2 regions of the Bacillus pacificus genome follow, and region 1 is predicted to be linked to the other one. Evidence: a T-box and tRNA genes for the amino acid it is inferred to sense, from the RefSeq annotation. Region 1 holds a T-box; the other holds one or more tRNA genes.
The links. A T-box is a leader RNA that pairs with one kind of tRNA and senses whether it is charged. The one in region 1 lies ahead of LMD38_RS10265 (tryptophan--tRNA ligase), so its partner is inferred to be a tRNA-Trp.

Region 1 (10,084 bases):
TCTGCTTCCTTTTGCAATGAAATCCGACTATTAAATAAATCTTCATTTATATTTTCTACTTCTCTTTCCCATGGCACTCGAAAAGCTAAAGATCCCTTTTCTGAATCTCCTCGAAAAACAATATTTTGCACTCCCGTTCCAATCACCTTTAAATCCTGAACAGCTAATTCCTTATAATCTTGACTTAGTATTGTTGCTAGCTTTTCTCTTAACCCCTCTGCTTTTCCACGTGTATGAATCATTTTATCCCCCGATTCGTAAGTTCTTTTCATCCATTCTCTCTTCGTTGCACAACATCCTCATTAGCAAAATTATAACAACAATAAGAAAAGGAGGCTAATCCAATCAGCCTCCCAAATTCTTATTTATCCTCTAACAATAACTCTTTCATTTCTTCTAACGACTCTTTCGTAAAGCCAAGTGCTTTTTCAGCATACGCTTCAACTGAACCGTATTGCTTTTTTAATTCATCAATCGCAGCTTGTAAATACTCAGTGCGTGCTTCAAACATCGCACCCAATATCGCTCTACTCTCATCATTTTGTAGTTTTGCGCCTAAAAAGGCCATCATTTTCTCGTTTAACTTTTCACGGAAACCGTTACTTAGTAAATAATCTTCCATTACTGTTTTCTCTGGTACACCTAGTAAAAGTAATAATAATGCTGATCCAAATCCAGTACGGTCTTTTCCAGCTGTACAATGGTTTACTAACGGTAAGTTTTCCGGGTTTTGCGCTAAGTTTAAGAAGCTCACAAATGCTTCATTACCACTTACGAAGTCTTGATTCATTTTCACAAGGTATTCACCTGGTTTCCCTAACATAGAAAGGTCACCAACTTGGAAAAACTCATTTATATTTAGGTCTTTTGCTAAATCTTGCATAACTGGTAAGCACACTTGACGAGCTCCTGTAATCTCAGGGTTTGGCTTATGCTTCACTTCAAAGTCTGTACGGTAATCGCAAATTAACTTTAAGCCAGACTTTTGTAAATAGTCGATATCCCACTCTGTTAATCCTGCTAATTCTTCAGAGCGGTACAATTTGCCCCATTTTACTTTACGGCCTTCAAGCGTTTCATATCCTCCCATATCACGGAAGTTAAACGCGCCTTGTAATGGCAATCTACGCTCAGCTACTGTTACTGCTTGTCCATTACTACCTACTAGTCTAAAATATGGACGCTCATTTTCGCTCGGGTTTTCAATTGTATATGATGATTCTCCATTTACCGTTGCAAGTAATTCTCCATTTTCTTCAATATGATCTGGCGAAGTACTCCAATAAATGCAAACTTCCTCTATATTATTTTCCCACTTTATTTGTAACGTATTATCTTCATTTCTTTCTACAGTTGCTTGTAACCAATTTCTTTGCTGCCCCATTCTTTCACCAACGCTTTCTCTTATAATCGAATCTTATCCTATTGTATTATACGAATATCTACTTTGTCGTTCTCATTTTTCTTTTTATCTTACAAAGAGGCAAAAAGTTCTTTTACTTGTTCATAAGTTGTGCACGGATTCCCTCGAAATACATATGCGATTTGTTCATCACCTGAATCTTCATATACAACTGTCCCGCGATCAGGGTGCGAATAAAACTCTAATCCATTTATAATTTGTTTTGGGCCATAATTCATTGTCCATGAAGAAATAGGATAATACGCTTTGTTTTTATGTCTACAAACCCAAAGTGCATATAGTTTATTAACTTCGTCCCAGTATACATACTGCGTTTCGTCATTTCCGAAACCGACCGATTCGAGTTTCCAACTTAGCTTTTCATGAATTGACAATTTTACATAGGATACGTCATCTGGAGCATTCCACTCTCTACATCTTCCTATCTCACCCATTTCACTTCTCTTCGCTTGAAAGCTTAATAAGTGAAATAGTGTATGTAATATCGTTTTCCCAAGCTCCATATTTACTGGTTGTAATTCAAATAGAAATCGTTCCATTTCGTCTTGGTTTACATATCCATGATCAACAGAAATTTCAACTTGTGTTTTCCATATAGATGTAACGTAACTTTCTTTTCCTTTATAATTTATACCTTTCCAATACACAAGCCCTTTATATTGAAAACAATCTCCTTTTGCTTGAGAAATACAGCTATCCGGAAATACTGGTTCCATTATATCGAGAAAAAATTCCTTTACTCGAAACATCCCAGTTGGAGTAACAACCTGAAACCAAAAAGTTCCCCACTTTTCACCTTCATAACGTTCTGAAACTTTTTCAATATTCCAGCCTTCTAACAATACATTTGGATACAATAACACGAATGAATGCATGGATTTCTTTAACATATATAGTCCCCTCCCGCTATACGAGTTCGAGAGTATACATCATTCATCCTCCTAAAACTTTCTCACATATCTCTCAGTTGAACTAAGCAGCTGACATCCATTCTCTTCAAAAACATCCTTCATCCACTCATTTTGTACATTTGTATCACCGATATAATAAGATGCACCTATTTCTTTTAAAACAAACATTGCCCCTGTAAAGAATGCTGCTTCATACCCTTTATTTCTCATATTTGGAGCGACTGCGAAATACATAAGTTTTCCTTCTTCTAACGTCCCCTTTTCAATATGCGGGATTACAATTCCTATCAGCTCTTCACCTACACTCGCTGTTAAACAATGTTCTTTCCATTGCTCACCAATTTCTTGTAGCATCATATTTCCAAATTGATCATAAGTGACTTGTTTTTCCGTCATCTCACTCCAAAGAGAATAAAAAGCATCTTCTCCTACTTCTTCAATCAACTTAAAATCAATTTCACTTTCTACATCTTCTACTTTATATAGATCCTTAAACACAATGATGTTTTCAGTAACATATTCAAACGAATACGTTTCAAAACATTTTTTATACATATTATAATTGGGGCTTTTCGAAGAAATCTCAAAATGTAAGTTTTCTATTCCCTCTTCTTCAGCCTCAGCAACGCAATATTGCATGATTTCCTTTAATTGCTCTTCTGTAAAAATCTCTGCATTATTTTCTTTTATCATGATAGAAGAAGCATTTCTTCTTATTTTAAAATGTTTTTCTAACTGTTCTATAGTCGTCATATACTTCCCTCATCTATGTCATACTTGAATTTCTACTTGTTCTCCTTGCATGAGCAGGATTGTCCTTGAATATATAGAATACTAGAAAACATCGCATCTTTAAAGTGCGGAGGAGGTTCTCCATTGGATATTACAGCGCTGCAACAACAGTTAGAGCTTATACAACAAAATGACTATACGCAACTGCGACATATAGATATAAATGAATTAACGCTCCATATGCTTCAGTATATTGGAACGACTGATAGTTACGTTCGTTACCAGCTTATATATAAATGTTTTGTGCATTTTATTCATCATGAATTCCTTATGGATGATCAACTGAAATTACTGTTGCAAACTTGTTTAAGTGATGAATATTTATATTGTGACATTTACTCCCCGCATTCAGATGGGGTTTTCACACGTTCTTACACTGTTTCGTTAATTGCGTTAATACTCCAATTCGCTAATTCGCACTACTTTTGTACAGAGGAGGATATTGAAGAAATAAAAACCAAACTCATTACATACACAAACTTAGAAACAGATTTCCGAGGCTATATTGAAAATAAAGGATGGGCTCATTGTCTTGCTCACGTATCTGATGCCTTTACTGAAATTGTCCACAATTCTTATACGACCTTTGAATGGTATGAAGAATTAATTCATTGCTTATTAAATAAAATCTTCATTCCATCTGACCTTTTTCATAATAACGAAGATGAACGAATTGTTACGCCATTACTAGCAATGCTGTATCATGACTTCCCGCAAGATGAGTTAATTTCTATTATTCAAAAAAAAATAAAAAGGCTTCCCCAAATTAGAAAACGCCTTTCGTTAAATGAATATTGTATTTTATGCGCCAACATTAAAACCTTTTTACGCACATTATTTTTCAGAACGAAAGATGACCATAACTTAGCCTTTACAGCACGTAAAACAGAAAGAATGTTAAAAGAACTTCCTAATTATTATTAGCTATAAGGAGAACAACTATGGGGTATATCGAAGACATGAGAAATTTAGTAGGAAATCATCCACTGATTTTAATAGGTTCACACGCTATTATAGTAAATGAGAAAAATGAAATATTATTGCAGCTCCGTACAGACTTCAACCGCTGGGGCATCATTGGCGGCGCCTTAGAATATAACGAAACGTTAGAAGACGCTTTAAAACGAGAAGTATATGAAGAAACTGGACTTATTATTAAAAATCCAGAACTATTCCGTACATATTCAGGACCAGATTTCTTTCAAATCTACCCAAACGGCGATCAAGTACACGGTGTACTCGTTGTTTATATTTGCCGAGAATTTCACGGTGAGCTTGTATGTGATCAAACAGAATCAAAAGAATTACGTTTCTTTCCGCTTGATGAATTACCTAGTACTCTTCATCCAGTTATTGAGGGGATTCTTCGCGATTTTCATCACTCCAATTAAAGATAAAAATAAAACAGCCTCATTCCCCGTCATGATAATGCGAAATGAGGTTGTTCATGTTAGATCGTTATCTCAATCTGATTTCCTTCAGGATCACTTACTACACTTTCGTAGTAACCATCCCCTGTAGTACGCGGGCCATTTAACACAGCGTATCCTGCTTCTCTTAATGTATTCGTTAATTCGTTCACCTTTTCTTTACTACCTACAGAAAAAGCAATATGCGCATATCCTATTGTTTCTGTTTGTAATGCATCCTCTATCCCTACCCGCTTCATAAGTTCTAGACGCGCACCACCTTCAAAAGTTATAAAATAAGATTTAAATTGCTTTTTCGAATTATGATATAAGCTATTTTCTTCACCATTAAAATATTGTTTATAAAAATCACGCATTCCTACTAAATCATTCACCCAAATTGCTACATGTTCAATTTTCATAATTGGCACCTTTTCTTTTATGTTATTCAACTGACAATTGGATGCTTCGTTGCCAGGACATTTAATTTTCTTTATTTGTTCTCGTAATCATAAGATCAAGTCCAAGGCTTTTTAATCCATATAAATAATCTTCTTTCCAATTGCTCACTGTTATTTTCGGGATATGTTCTGCCGGAATGTACTGCGGACAACTTTTTACAATTTGATCTATAACAAATTGATTCACTTCATCATCACAGAAGATAAAGGCATGAGGGTTAATAATAGCTATACATGTAGCTATTAAACGAGTAATAGCATCTATATTATATTCCTCTGGATTATTCGAATCTTCACTTCTCAAAGCTTGTAAGAAATTTTTATTATCATACTGCGGTACGAAAGATATCTCTCCTGAGAAAAACGTACTCCCTCGTACGACGTCTCCATTTACCATAATCCCCGCACCTGGTCCATTTTGACCTGAATACAAATATACAAGAGAGGAGTTTTCATTATTTCCAGTATTTTTATGATAACCGAGTACTGCGGCATTCATATCGTTTTCGATTACTACTGGTATAGAAAACTGTTCCTCCAAATGACTTTTCAAATTAAAATTTTGGAACTTTTCATATCCAGGAATATAAAAAATACGACCATTATCAACCGAACCAGGCACACCTATTGATATAGAGCTTATTTTCGGGAATGTAGCGATAAGACCTTCAATATGTTTAAATAATACATTTACGCCCGTATCAACTAACATACTTGAAGTACTCCCCTGTTCTTTTACTTCCCCTAAACAGTTAAAAATTGTATAGTTCGTCTCATTTTTTTCTAAAAATATCGCTAAACCTAACATATATTCTGGATTATATTCATATCGTTTCGCTCTTCTTCCACCACTTGAATCATCTAAACCAGCTAAAGTGACTTCACCGTCTTGTTTCATTTTTTCTATAAATTTACTTATCGTTGGAAAACTGATTTCTAATGTATTACTAAGCTCAACTTTCGTTGCACTACCTCGCTCTAAAAGAACTTTACGAATGCCACGAAGGATTGTCTCTTTAATCGATTTTTGAGTAACAAACTGTTCACTCAAATCGCTCACCACCTTAATCAACATACTTATTAAACCCTTTTAATAAGTTGCGTTGACAATATATCATACATCATTTTCTAAAGCAATAAAGATGATATATTTCCGATGCACGCACTCTCTGTTTTGCTTGATGCATTCATACAATTCCAGATAAGAGAACAAATAATAAAACAGCTAACAAGGTATTACGTATTCCGAATGATTCCCCTAGTATACCTAGCCGACTAAAAAGGCTGTTGTATAACCGATGATAGCAACTTACAGCAAACGAGAAAACCGGCAAAATAAATACGAAAAAGAGCGTTTCAAGAAGTAAGTAATGTCTTCGTACGATTTTCCGCACTATTTTTCTTTATATGAAACACCTTTCACATTGTCTATACGATACGACATCAGTTTATTCATGCACTCATAAAAAACGATTTCTATAAGTCTATCGTTTTAATCACTTTAGCTGGATTACCACCAACTACTACATTATTAGGTACATCTTTTGTCACAACTGCCCCTGAAGCAATTACAGCGTTGTCTCCAATTGAAATACCAGGGTTAATAATAGCGCCCCCGCCAACCCAAACATTGTTACCAATCTTTACAGGCTTCCCATATTCTTTGCCAGAGTTCCGCTCTATCGGGTGTAAAGAATGCGTAGCAGTGTAAATGTGAACCCCAGGTGCAAACATACAATGATCACCGATTCGAACTTCACAAACATCCAAAATCACACAATTGAAATTTGCAAAAAAGCTCTTTCCAACATGGATATTGTAGCCGTAATCACAGCGAAAATCAGGATTAATTTGGGCTTTCCCATCAGCTGAAGAACCTAAAAGCTGATTTAATAATGTAAAACGCCTGTCATCTCCTGTCTCCATCGCCTCGTTATAAAGGCGTGTTAAACGTTTTGCCTCCACCCTATCAGCTACTAATTCTTCGTCATCCGCAATATACATTTCTCCCGCTAACATCTTTTCTTTTTCTGTTTTCATAGAATCATCTCCTTCGTAATCAAATGAACCCTGCTTATTAAACATCTTTAATAAGTGACTTTAATTATACTTATTAAACAAGTTTAATAAGTAACCCTATAGTAGCATACTTTTTAACATATGCAACTAAAAAGTTTCAAAAGAATATGCGAACTCTTTGCTTTACTCATCGATATGACGAATAAGTTATAGAGAAAAAAGAGGGAACGCTCAGCGCTCCCTCTCAAATCCAATCCGTTTCTTAATTTCTGTTAAATTTACCTTCGCAATAGCCCGTGCCTTCTCAGCACCTTTTTCCAACGCTTCATATAATAAATTCGGTTCATTCATATACATAGTATATTTCTCACGTGGCCTAGCTAATTCACGGTCTACAACGCGGAATAACTCTTTTTTCACATCGCCCCATCCGATTCCAGTCTCATATTTTTCACGTAACGACTGCATTTCACCCTCTGTCGCAAATTCTTTATAAATTGTAAATAACGTTTCTAGTTCTTTCGGTTCATTTGGAAGTGAAGAATCTGTTTTGATTTTAAATATTAACTTTCGTAGTTTTTCTTGCTCCGCAAATAACGGGATAACATTCCCATAACTTTTACTCATCTTTCTTCCATCAAGACCAGGTAAGATTGCACCTTCTTCTTGTATGACATACTCTGGGAGTTTAAATGTCGTGCCGAATGTATGATTAAAATACGTCGCAATATCGCGCGCGATTTCAATATGCTGAATTTGATCTTTTCCAACAGGTACATGCGTAGCTTGAAATAGTAATATGTCAGCTGCCATTAATATCGGATACGTATATAACCCCATATTCACTCCGGCATCGACCTCCAAACCCGCTTCTTTATTTTGCTCTACCTTCGCTTTATACGCATGAGCACGGTTCATAAGCCCTTTCGGAGTTAGACAAGCTAATATCCAAGCTAATTCTAGAATCTCTGGTACTTCTGTTTGCCGATAAAAAATAACATCTTCCCCAAGTCCAAGTGATAACCAAGTAGCTGCTACCTCTTTCGTATAACTACTGAACTGACTCGGATCATGCACAGCATTTAACGCATGATAATCCGCTATAAAATACAATGCTTTTCCTTCATTCTTCTTTGACATTTGCAACGCAGGTTTAATTGCACCAATATAATTTCCTAAATGCGGATAACCCGTCGGCTTAATTCCTGTTAACATTATTTTGTCACTCATCCTAACTCCTCCTTTCTCAAAACAAAAGAGCCCCTCATCCTTAAAAAAGGACGAGAGACTCCCGCGGTACCACCTTAATTAGCTATCTTTATAGCTCACTTCACACTTCAATAACGGGAAGTAACCGTCTTTACCTACTCATTTCAGTTAGAAGCTCCAGAGCCCATTCCATATTCATTCCTTGCTGATTCCCACCACACATCAGCTCTCTGAAAAGTTTCGAATATGTACTATTCTCTTTCATCGCTTTTCGTTATTTTTTACAGTTTATCATATTTTACCTTAATAAAAAAATAGAATTTTCAGTTTTATATTAAAGTACTATTTCTTTCCTTTATATCAATCAGCTAATGGAGCGACTACATTTCTTGAATCATTTCTACTCTGTTTCCAAATGGATCTCTAAACTCAAAACGTTCAAAACCAGGTATAGGTACCCCTTCAATTATCTGAATTTCATTTTGTTCCAACACATTTCTCCAATACGATATATCCTCTACTTGATAAGCAATATGGGCTTTTGTTTTTAGCCGATCAAAATCATCTTCTGTACCTATATGTACTTCTCTATCTGCCACTTTTAACCAAAACCCTCCACGCCCCTTTAATGATTCGGGCTTTTCTTTCTCAGTGAGACCAAGAATTTCACAATAAAATTTTTTCCCCTCTAGTTCGGCGCCTTTTGGAATAGTTATCTGAACATGATGTAAACCAAGAATCATAAAATCCTCTCCTATTATAAATTTTCAATACTCTTTATTTTTAGAATACACTATTATCTTACACCATTAAATATAATAAATGGAATATTTATTAATTATAATAATCGATAAGTTTTCCTTATATGTGTAGCATTACATCATAATCAAGCCGAAAAAACACTATTCTTTAAGTTGTCCAATCAAATTAGTTTTTAAAACATGGAAAGCCTTCCTTGAAATAGATCATTGGAAATAGCACACACACTTCTCTAAGCATTGTCATTCCCTTAACTTTGAAGAAGCAACAGCCCGACAGATCACTTACAGAGTATTAGACAGATGTTTAGCACCATTATTATTAATGCAACAAATACAAAAAAACAGAGAAGATTAATCTATCTTCTCTGTTTCAGCTCTTTTTTTCACGTATTCAACTTAACAAATCGATAACCATGCGTTACTAACACCTTTAATATCGCATACCCTGGAATTGCTAAAATAATCCCCATAATTCCAAATAAATTTCCGGCAGTTAAAATAATAAAGATGATAGTAATCGGATGAATATCTAACTTTTTCCCCATGACTTGCGGAGAAATAAATTTGCCTTCTGCTAATTGTACGACCATCATTACGATAATTACCTTTAAAACCATTGCTGGCGAGTCAATAAATGCGATAATTAACGCTGGTGTAATTGCAATGATCGGACCTACGTACGGGACGATATTTACAATCATCGCTAAAATAGCGAGTAGTACCGCATATTTAATACCGATAATAAGGTAACCAATTAATAGCATAATACCGATAAATAAGCTAACGATAATTTGTCCTCTAATATACGAGCTAATCGCATAATGCATATCGTCTAGTATTCTCATCGCTGCTGGTCGTCTTTGTTCTGAAATAAACTTTAAAAAATGATTCGGTAATTGCTCACCATCTTTTAAAAGATAGAACAATATAAACGGAACCATTACAAACGTTAAAACGACCTCTGTAACAGTACTTAAAAATCCAGTTACATTTCCTGTTACTGATGATAAAGATTTCGTAAAATCAACTGTATAGTCTTTTACCATACTTGCTACATCAATATTTAAATTCTCCTGAATTTTCCCTAGTAAATTACTTT
Region 2 (10,084 bases), 2.6 Mb from region 1:
ATCGGAATCGTCCTCAGAGAAATATATAGCTCGTACCCTTCTTTATGAATATACTTCTTTGAAACAATTTGCTTCGCTTTTCCTTGCATGGATCCTTTAAATATACTTTGAAAATCTTTTTCATATTCTTTATTAATAAATTCAAAGATAAATTTATTATTTAATTCTTCATATCGATATCCAAATATTTCATACGTTGCTGGATTCGCGTATGTAATTCTACCTATAGAATCTATAGATATAATGGAGTCATTATTATATTCTAGTAATGACTTAAATAACATTTGTTTTTCCTCTATTTCAATCTTCTCCTCAATTTGAGCTGTAATATCCCTCGTAATACAAATAATAAACTGACATACTCCTTCTTCATCAAATACAGGATTAAGTGAAGATTCATAATGTAAATTACCAGTTGGTAAACTAACTACATCACAAAAGGTATGTGCTTTTACTTCGCTCGCTACTTTTGCATATTGCACTTGCAATATTTCCGCCGTATCTTTCGGCAATACTTCAGAAAACGTTTTTCCATAACATTCTTCGCTTAGCTTTGCATAATCCATACCTATCTTATTTACATAAATATATGTAAAGGTTTCATCATCCATAACTTTCACAATAAATACTAAATCTTGAATAGCATGTAATAATCCTCTTCTTATTAAATCCATATCTATCATACTTAAAAAGGTATTTTGATTACGATATTGTTCCTTCATATTTATCTCAACCTGTCTGATCTATTTTTATTCATATATCACCATTCTATATGACTATGTACCCTTTTTTAAATGTATGATTCCATATTTATTTTTATTTTTAGAAAAAAAGTCGCCATATGGCGACTTTTAATAAACAATTTCTAAATCTAATCCTGGATAATTTTGTTGACGGAACGCTTCATAAATTAAAATAGCTGCTGTATTTGATAAATTTAATGAACGCACTTTATCAGTCATTGGAATACGTAAACAATGATCGAAATTTTCTTCGATTACATTAGCTGGTAAACCGTTCGTTTCTCTTCCAAATACAAAGTAGTAATCCTTCTCACGTTTACTATAATCAAACGCTGTATGAGCTTTCTCGCCATACTTTGTTAAATAGAAGAACTCACCGTCTTTATTTTTCTCATAAAACTCTTCAATTGAATCATAATACGTAATTTTCACGTGCTGCCAATAATCTAATCCTGCACGCTTTAACATTTTATCATCCGTTGAAAATCCAAGCGGTCTAATCAAATGCAATTCTGTTCCAGTTGCTGCACAAGTACGAGCAATATTTCCTGTATTTGCTGGAATTTCTGGTTGATATAAAACAACATGTACTCCCACGCGATATTCACCTCTGTTTTTTGTCTACTACGTATTATACCACTTGAGCGAAAAATCTCTACCCATTAATAATATGAAAGAATTTATATTTCATTTGTGGTGTATATTTACTAGAATCTTCATAGTTCCAATAACGCCGACGGCTATTCGCTGAATGTGCATTTACAAGTGGCATACCATCTGCGTCTTTTGCTACTACAATCGTCGTATGATTCCACCTACCATCATCCTCGAAATCATAAGCGATGACATCACCAAGAATAAGGTCCTCTGGCCTTTCTACAGCTTCAGCTCGAAGTCCTGATGTAGCACCTGACAAATACCAATAAAAAGAGTGTGCAACAGCCCAGCTCCAACTCCACTGATTCTCCCTTTGCCACCATCCTTTGCGAATATTAGGATATCCATTCATTGGTACTTCTCCAGTATGAAGACATTGAGAAATAAAATTCGTACAATTATCAGGGAAATTACGATATGCAGGGTTTCGATCATCCCACCAACGCTCTGCATATTTAACTGCCTCTAAACGGTTGTACTGATAGGAACCGTACTTCTCTTTTGTAACTTCCCTTTCTAATGTCTCACTCATTCCAACTGCTTCTGGCACTTCAATAGCATAATCACCTATTATCCGGCTATTATTTAAACAAACTCTTCGTTTTAATTGTTCCTCTTCAATATAAAATAATTCTTTATGCTTAATTAAATATTTAAAATGTATTTGATAATCAATTTCTTGATGATTGCTATTATTGAATTGCCTCATAAAAGAAACGTCCGCAGTTGCTTTTACTATCTCTGCATTACGCTTTTGAAATAATTGTTTCTTTCTCTTTGCTATTTGTAATAAATCTTCAGCAATACCATCTACATTTGTTCGTTTCTCTGTTATATATGCTAAAAAGTGTTGGACTTGCTTTTCAATATTTATTTTTACAACCATTTCGTCTCCCTCCCATATTACAATATGAAAAAGGGAGATATTATCTACTCTTTTTTCTGCGCTAACAATTCAAGTCCGCGATTCATTTCATGAAGAACCTCTTCGTCTTTCTCACGTTGCATCGCTTTTTCAATAGCTTCGCCCACGCCGTCTCCACCAATTTTCCCAAGCGCCCACGCTGCTGTTCCGCGAAGTACTGGTCTTGGATCGTCTTTCATAACACCAATTAAATCAGGAATTGCTGATGCCTCTTTAAAATGCGCAAGTGCCAAAATTGCATTTCGTTGCAACGGTTTTTTACCTCTCCATGAACCAGACATAATTCCATATTTCTCTTTAAAATCACGATTGCTAATTGTTAAAAGTGGTGTTAATAACGGCTTAACTAACTCAGGATCTGGTTCCATCTCAGGGTGATTATGAAAATCCATTCCTTTATTTTTCGGACAAACTGTCTGACACGTATCACATCCATAAATACGATTACCTATTTTGTCGCGATACTCTTCCGGTAGGAATCCTTTCGTCTGTGTTAAAAATGCTATACACTTCTTCGAATCTAACTGTCCTCCTTGTATTAAAGCACCTGTAGGACAAATATCAATACACTTTGTACAGCTCCCGCATTGATCTTCTATCGGCTGATCTGGTGGGAATGGAACGTTTGTAATCATTTCTCCTAAATATACATACGAACCAAATTCAGGTGTAATAATAGAGCAGTTCTTACCGCTCCATCCAATACCAGCACGCTCTGAAACAGCTCGATCGCTTAATTCACCCGTATCAACCATTGACTTAACTTCTATATCGGGAAGTTTTTCGATTAAATATGCTTCTAATTTCTGCAAACGATCTCGTAAAACTAGATGATAATCTTGTCCCCAAGAAGCACGACAAAAAATTCCACGGCGTTCTCCACGCTTACTTAATGGTGCATTTTTTAATTTTGAAGGATACGCTAATGCAATCGCAATAATTGATTTTGCACCAGGTAATAAAAGCTGTGGATTCGTTCTCTTTTCTATATCAGGCTCTTCAAATCCAGATTGATAATTTAATTGTTGCTGCTGGATTAACCGCTGCTTTAATTCTTCAAATGGTGAAGCACTAGCAAAGCCTATTTTATCTATACCAATCGTTTTACTATACGCAATGACATCTTGCTTTAATTGTTCAAAATCCATTCCTAATCGCCTCCTCAGATGAATCCATCCTTTATGTAACGATCTATTGGTTAGCAATTCACTTTTGGAATACTATTCTTTACTTCTATTTTCGCATAAAATACTGTTTTCCAAACATTAAAAAACGCAATGCCTCGTTTATCTCGGAAACGAAACACTGCGTTGATCACAATTTATAGAAAAACATTTAATAAAATTTGGAGCGGGTGAAGAGAATCGAACTCTCGACCAGAGCTTGGAAGGCTCTTGTTTTACCACTAAACTACACCCGCAAATATGAAATACATATAAGATATTAGAATAACTTATGTAAAGTAGTATAGCATGTAAAAAAAGCGGAAGCAAGAATTTTATCGAAAAAAGTCGAAAAAGTGATGAGTAGCTCATCACTTTTTCAATTCTTTATCAATCGCCTTCTTCATACTATCGAAATCAGGATTTGCAAGATTTCCGTTTATATATACTGAAGGAGCACCTTGAACTTTTAATTTTTGAGCACGATCTGAATCTTTACGTACTTTTTCTTTTATTTCTTTACTGTGTAAATCTTTCTTAAATTGATCTACATCAACTTTCGGAAGCTTCTCTTTCACAATGTTAAGAAGTAATTCTTCTGTAATCCATTCTTCCGTATCTTTCTTTTGACTTTGATAAATCTCATCATAGAAAGTCCAGAATGAATCTTTATCTTGTTTATAAATTGCTTCACCAGCTGCTGCACCTAAATCAGAGTCTTTCCCAATAAACGGAAAATTAATAAAGTATAACTGCACTTTACCTTTATCAATATACTCTTCTTTTAATCGTGGCAATACTGTTACATCCCAAGTACGACAAGCGGGGCATTTGAAGTCTCCAAATTCAACTACCTTAACCGGAGCATCATCTTTCCCTAAAGATTGTTGTGTGGAATAAGCAAACATCTCATTCCCTTTATCTTTTTTGTCATTTATGATGCTATACGCAATCGTTCCGATCACAATCAATACTGCAATGGAAAAAACTATACCAAGAGCCATGAGTTTGTTCGATGATTTCATATACATTCCTCTTTAATTTCATATTCTGTATACAGCATTGTACACAATACACATAATATCAACACTTATATACGTCACGCAATGAACACGCTCACATAAATTACAAAAACACAATAATTGTGACGATATTGTGTCACGATTTGTCACAATTTATTCAAAAAAAAGAAGCTCCTATGTAGGAACTTCCATTAGCTTACTGCTTTTTCACGAGCACTATTTAACATCGACTGCTCTGTTTTTATATCATGACGAATGACTAACTTCTCACTAACTGCTTGCACATACTCATCATGATTGATATAGCCTTCTTTCTCCATCAATCTCAAAACGACATTTCGTCTCTCTACGGCCTTATCATAATTTTGTACCGGTGAGTAATAAGCAGGTGCCTTTACTACAGCAGCCATCATTGCACTTTCAGCCAATGTTAATTGGCTCACCTTTTTACCAAAGTATAGGTTTGCTGCTTTTTCAATTCCCCATGCTCCTTCTCCGTAATAAATATTACTTACATATAATTTTAAAATTTCATCCTTTGTAAATGTACGTTCAATTTTTTTGGTATAAAAAATTTCTTTCCACTTGCGAGAAAATGTACGTTCATTCGTTAAAAAAGCATTTTTTGATAACTGTTGTGTAATTGTGCTACCACCTTGCACAACACCACCAGCTTTTATATTCTCAACAGACGCTCTGATAATCGCTATATAATCTAAACCGTTATGATGATAAAACCTTTTATCTTCTGTTGCAATAAATGCATGTGTTAATGATTCTGGCACCTCTAACTTAGCCGGTACATGTAATTTACTAATATCACTTTTCTCGATCATTACATTTCCAATGAATAATAACGCGAAACTTAACAATAATAATAAAATAATGGCTTTATACAAAAACTTAGTCATTGGATTTAATGCAACTTTTTGATGATAGTTCACCCTAGATAATACTCGTTCTTTCATCTTAAACACCTCTTTTCCACACAGCGTATAATTCTTACTTTAAGAATACCTTGTTGTAAAAAAATATCCCATCGATTTCTCTTACACATACCTTACATCATTGTAAGGTATAAGGTGAAACTTTAATCAGAACGCACCAATCTGATTGCCCGGCAAATAGTGGGATAAAAAAGTATTGTATCACAGTCCTTTTTTATCTACTATTCATCTGAAATATTGAATATAGATTATGCTAAACCAATAACAGATTAAATCTTAAGGCTATTATACTTTCTATATTAAAGCACTCTATTTTCATTATATCATCTACCAATATATATACTTTTGAGTATCTAGTAATCTAAATGTATATAATATATCATACATTATAAAGAACAAACGTTCTTAAAATCAATACTAACACTATTATTATTTTGACCTTTTTCTTAAACAGTATACAAAAAAGAGTAGTGATTTGATTGTATCTCAAACCGGCTACTCTTTTCTTTACAATCTTCCTATTAAGTTATATGGCTGCACTTCCCACGTTTCATACGGAATACAATGTGTTGCTCTCATCGCATCAAGCGTTCTGGATTTCATATGAGGACGCGTTATGTACTCATCTATGTTCTCTTCATTTAAAGCAACAAATTTAGCCTCTTGTATTTCTTCAGGCTGAATTTGTATTTCACCGCTCACGTATGCCACTTTAAAAACAACAGCTAGAATGTGCATGGAAGCATTATAGTAAACTCCTGTAATACCGATAGGCTTCACCGTTAATCCTGTTTCCTCTTTTATTTCCCTACAAATTGCTTGATCGAGCGCTTCTCCTTCTTCTACCTGTCCTCCTGGCAACTCCCATGTATCCGATCGCCAATGTACTTTAGCTAATAACACTTCGTCTTTTTCATTTGTTAAATAACCTGCTACAGCAACGATATGCTTTGGTGTTTTATGTTCCATATTAAGCCTCCTAGCAATAATGAATATTTCACATATCCCTATAAGCATATTCCCTGTCTACAACAAAATACCTTTACTCATTCATCACCTTAATGAAATTCATAAAAAGAAGCCCCTATCCGTTAAATGAAAAGGGGCTTCTATCGTATTATTCTCCTAAGTCTACGTTGTGGTAAACTTGTTGCACATCTTCTAAATCTTCTAATGCATCAACCATTTTTTCAAATTGTGCTTGTGCATCTTCAGGAAGTGTTACATCGTTTTGTGCAAGCATTGTTAATTCAGCAACTGTAAATTCTTCAACGCCAGCATCTTTAAGAGCAGATTGTACTGCATGGAATTGATCTGGTTCAGCATACACGATAACAGCATCTTCTTCTTCAAGAATGTCACGTGCATCCACATCTGCTTCCATTAAAATCTCAAGAACTTCATCTGATGTTTTCCCTTCAAGACCGATAACAGCTGTTGCATCAAACATGTAAGCTACAGAACCGTTTACACCCATGTTACCACCGTTTTTGCTAAATGCAGCTCGTACATCTGCTGCAGTACGGTTTACGTTGTTTGTAAGTGTATCTACAATTACCATAGCTCCATTTGGTCCGAACCCTTCATAACGAAGCTCGTCATAATTTTCTTCTGAACCACCTTTTGCTTTTTCAACTGCACGATCGATAATTGTTCTTGGAACATTGTATGTTTTCGCACGTTCTAATACCACTCTAAGCGCTTGGTTTGATTCCGGATCTGGCTCGCCTTGTTTTGCCGCTACATAAATTTCACGTCCAAATTTCGCGTATATACGGCTAGTATTTGCATCTTTTGATGCTTTTTTATCTTTAATATTATTCCATTTACGACCCATACTTTCCACTCTCTTTCCGGTTTTAAATCTACATAAAAATATTAATATGAAATATCATGTGTGTTCAACACATTTTTAAAAGAAATATAAAAAGTTCATTTTTGATTCATATTACAGACATAATATAAATCACTATCATTTTGTTCTTTCGACAAGTTATATTATACATGAATTGCTACATTTATCACGAATTTTAGAATCACATAACATAATTTAGCAAAAAAACTCTACCATTTCTATTAGAGTTTTTTACATCACCGATACCGCTTTCCATAATATTCCCTTAATTCCTTTCTATTGTTGTATAATTAAAATAGGAAAAATTTCGAAGTGAGTATAGAGGGGAGAATTATGACACATTCAAATACTACATGAATACGTTTATCTTAATCATTTAGTACCTATTTGTGCTTATTCTTTAGTATGATGAAAATAATAAAAAGACTCTACACATTTGGTGTAGAGTCTTTTTATTACGCCGTTCGTGATACCGATGGTCGGGGTCGAACCGACACTCCCGAAGGAACACGATTTTGAGTCGTGCGCGTCTGCCAATTCCGCCACATCGGCACAAAAGAAAAGGCGGCAACCGGATTTGAACCGGTGATAAAGGTTTTGCAGACCTCTGCCTTACCACTTGGCTATGCCGCCATATAAAATTTTACTGGAGCGGAAGACGGGATTCGAACCCGCGACCCCAACCTTGGCAAGGTTGTATTCTACCACTGAACTACTTCCGCAAAAATGGCTGGGCTAGCTGGATTCGAACCAGCGCATGACGGAGTCAAAGTCCGTTGCCTTACCGCTTGGCTATAGCCCATCGAATTCTTACTTAATTATATGTAAGCATCCATTAGATTATTTATAATTTTTAAAATAAAAATGGGGCGACTGATGGGAATCGAACCCACGAATGCCGGAGCCACAATCCGGTGCGTTAACCACTTCGCCACAACCGCCATGTTGTGTAAATATATTTGGCAGGGGCAGTAGGAATCGAACCCACACTGGAGGTTTTGGAGACCTCAGTTCTACCTTTAAACTATGCCCCTATGTAAATGGTGGAGGGGGGCAGATTCGAACTGCCGAACCCGAAGGAGCGGATTTACAGTCCGCCGCGTTTAGCCACTTCGCTACCCCTCCGAAACTTACATGGTGCCGGCTAGAGGACTTGAACCCCCAACCTACTGATTACAAGTCAGTTGCTCTACCAATTGAGCTAAGCCGGCGTATATGATTAAGATAAATGGTGGCTCGGGACGGAATCGAACCGCCGACACGAGGATTTTCAGTCCTCTGCTCTACCGACTGAGCTACCGAGCCTTATTAAAATGGCGGTCCCGACCGGGGTCGAACCGGCGATCTCCTGCGTGACAGGCAGGCATGTTAACCACTACACCACGGGACCATTTGGTTGCGGGGACAGGATTTGAACCTGCGACCTTCGGGTTATGAGCCCGACGAGCTACCGTGCTGCTCCACCCCGCGATAATACTATTCATATAATTTATATGGTGGAGGATGACGGGATCGAACCGCCGACCCCCTGCTTGTAAGGCAGGTGCTCTCCCAGCTGAGCTAATCCTCCAAAGTGGTGACCCGTACGGGATTCGAACCCGTGTTACCGCCGTGAAAGGGCGGTGTCTTAACCACTTGACCAACGGGCCAAATATTATAAATCCTATGGCGGAGAGCAAGGGATTCGAACCCTTGATACGCTTGTGACGTATACACGATTTCCAATCGTGCTCCTTCGGCCAACTCGGACAGCTCTCCAATGGCTCCGCAGGTAGGAATCGAACCTACGACCGATCGGTTAACAGCCGATAGCTCTACCGCTGAGCTACTGCGGAATAATATTGCCTGGCAACGTCCTACTCTCACAGGGACAAGGTCCCAACTACCATCGGCGCTAGAGAGCTTAACTTCCGTGTTCGGTATGGGAACGGGTGTGACCTCTCTGCCATCATTACCAGACATTATTCTTTTGAGACAATCATTATTATAACTTATTTTCTTTAAAAGTCAACAAGTTTTTTTATGTTCTCTCAAAACTAGATAACATTGCTACATATTATATGGTTAAGTCCTCGATCTATTAGTATTCGTCAGCTCCACATGTCACCATGCTTCCACCTCGAACCTATCAACCTGATCATCTTTCAGGGATCTTACTAGCTTACGCTATGGGAAATCTCATCTTGAGGGGGGCTTCATGCTTAGATGCTTTCAGCACTTATCCCTTCCGCACATAGCTACCCAGCTATGCCCTTGGCAGAACAACTGGTACACCAGCGGTGCGTCCATCCCGGTCCTCTCGTACTAAGGACAGCTCCTCTCAAATTTCCTACGCCCACGACGGATAGGGACCGAACTGTCTCACGACGTTCTGAACCCAGCTCGCGTACCGCTTTAATGGGCGAACAGCCCAACCCTTGGGACCGACTACAGCCCCAGGATGCGATGAGCCGACATCGAGGTGCCAAACCTCCCCGTCGATGTGGACTCTTGGGGGAGATAAGCCTGTTATCCCCGGGGTAGCTTTTATCCGTTGAGCGATGGCCCTTCCATGCGGAACCACCGGATCACTAAGCCCGACTTTCGTCCCTGCTCGACTTGTAGGTCTCGCAGTCAAGCTCCCTTATGCCTTTGCACTCTACGAATGATTTCCAACCATTCTGAGGGAACCTTTGGGCGCCTCCGTTACACTTTAGGAGGCGACCGCCCCAGTCAAACTGCCCACCTGACACTGTCTCCCGGGTCGATAAGACCCGTAGGTTAGAATTTCAA

Region 2: it encodes a tRNA-Trp, which carries the amino acid that the T-box ahead of LMD38_RS10265 (tryptophan--tRNA ligase) is inferred to sense. The anticodon was not compared.

Annotation. Positions count from the first base shown of each region.
Region 1 covers NZ_CP086328.1:1,966,455-1,976,538, reverse strand. Annotated here, with positions in the region: gene LMD38_RS10315 (phosphotransferase family protein) at 1-272, opposite strand, end outside; gene LMD38_RS10310 (tyrosine-protein phosphatase) at 362-1,384, opposite strand; gene LMD38_RS10305 (hypothetical protein) at 1,474-2,313, opposite strand; gene LMD38_RS10300 (GNAT family N-acetyltransferase) at 2,365-3,087, opposite strand; gene LMD38_RS10295 (DUF2785 domain-containing protein) at 3,211-4,050, shown strand; gene LMD38_RS10290 (NUDIX hydrolase) at 4,068-4,517, shown strand; gene LMD38_RS10285 (VOC family protein) at 4,577-4,957, opposite strand; gene LMD38_RS10280 (ROK family transcriptional regulator) at 5,019-6,047, opposite strand; partial or broken gene LMD38_RS10275 (MFS transporter) at 6,184-6,305, opposite strand; gene LMD38_RS10270 (maltose O-acetyltransferase) at 6,473-7,036, opposite strand; gene LMD38_RS10265 (tryptophan--tRNA ligase) at 7,247-8,245, opposite strand; T-box leader at 8,289-8,498, opposite strand; gene LMD38_RS10260 (VOC family protein) at 8,605-8,967, opposite strand; gene LMD38_RS10255 (AI-2E family transporter) at 9,369-10,084, opposite strand, start outside.
Region 2 covers NZ_CP086328.1:4,524,668-4,534,751, forward strand. Annotated here, with positions in the region: gene LMD38_RS23330 (sensor domain-containing protein) at 1-722, opposite strand, end outside; gene trmL (tRNA (uridine(34)/cytosine(34)/5-carboxymethylaminomethyluridine(34)-2'-O)-methyltransferase TrmL) at 852-1,340, opposite strand; gene LMD38_RS23340 (amidase domain-containing protein) at 1,399-2,286, opposite strand; gene queG (tRNA epoxyqueuosine(34) reductase QueG) at 2,331-3,473, opposite strand; tRNA gene LMD38_RS23350 (tRNA-Gly) at 3,672-3,745, opposite strand; gene LMD38_RS23355 (DsbA family protein) at 3,860-4,513, opposite strand; gene LMD38_RS23360 (transglycosylase domain-containing protein) at 4,702-5,478, opposite strand; gene LMD38_RS23365 (NUDIX hydrolase) at 5,965-6,426, opposite strand; gene LMD38_RS23370 (YebC/PmpR family DNA-binding transcriptional regulator) at 6,575-7,294, opposite strand; tRNA gene LMD38_RS23375 (tRNA-Leu) at 7,783-7,864, opposite strand; tRNA gene LMD38_RS23380 (tRNA-Cys) at 7,875-7,945, opposite strand; tRNA gene LMD38_RS23385 (tRNA-Gly) at 7,960-8,034, opposite strand; tRNA gene LMD38_RS23390 (tRNA-Gln) at 8,040-8,114, opposite strand; tRNA gene LMD38_RS23395 (tRNA-His) at 8,178-8,253, opposite strand; tRNA gene LMD38_RS23400 (tRNA-Trp) at 8,273-8,346, opposite strand; tRNA gene LMD38_RS23405 (tRNA-Tyr) at 8,354-8,437, opposite strand; tRNA gene LMD38_RS23410 (tRNA-Thr) at 8,448-8,523, opposite strand; tRNA gene LMD38_RS23415 (tRNA-Phe) at 8,542-8,617, opposite strand; tRNA gene LMD38_RS23420 (tRNA-Asp) at 8,627-8,702, opposite strand; tRNA gene LMD38_RS23425 (tRNA-Met) at 8,706-8,782, opposite strand; tRNA gene LMD38_RS23430 (tRNA-Val) at 8,807-8,882, opposite strand; tRNA gene LMD38_RS23435 (tRNA-Glu) at 8,887-8,961, opposite strand; tRNA gene LMD38_RS23440 (tRNA-Ser) at 8,979-9,070, opposite strand; tRNA gene LMD38_RS23445 (tRNA-Asn) at 9,073-9,147, opposite strand; rRNA gene rrf (5S ribosomal RNA) at 9,156-9,271, opposite strand; rRNA gene LMD38_RS23455 (23S ribosomal RNA) at 9,373-10,084, opposite strand, start outside.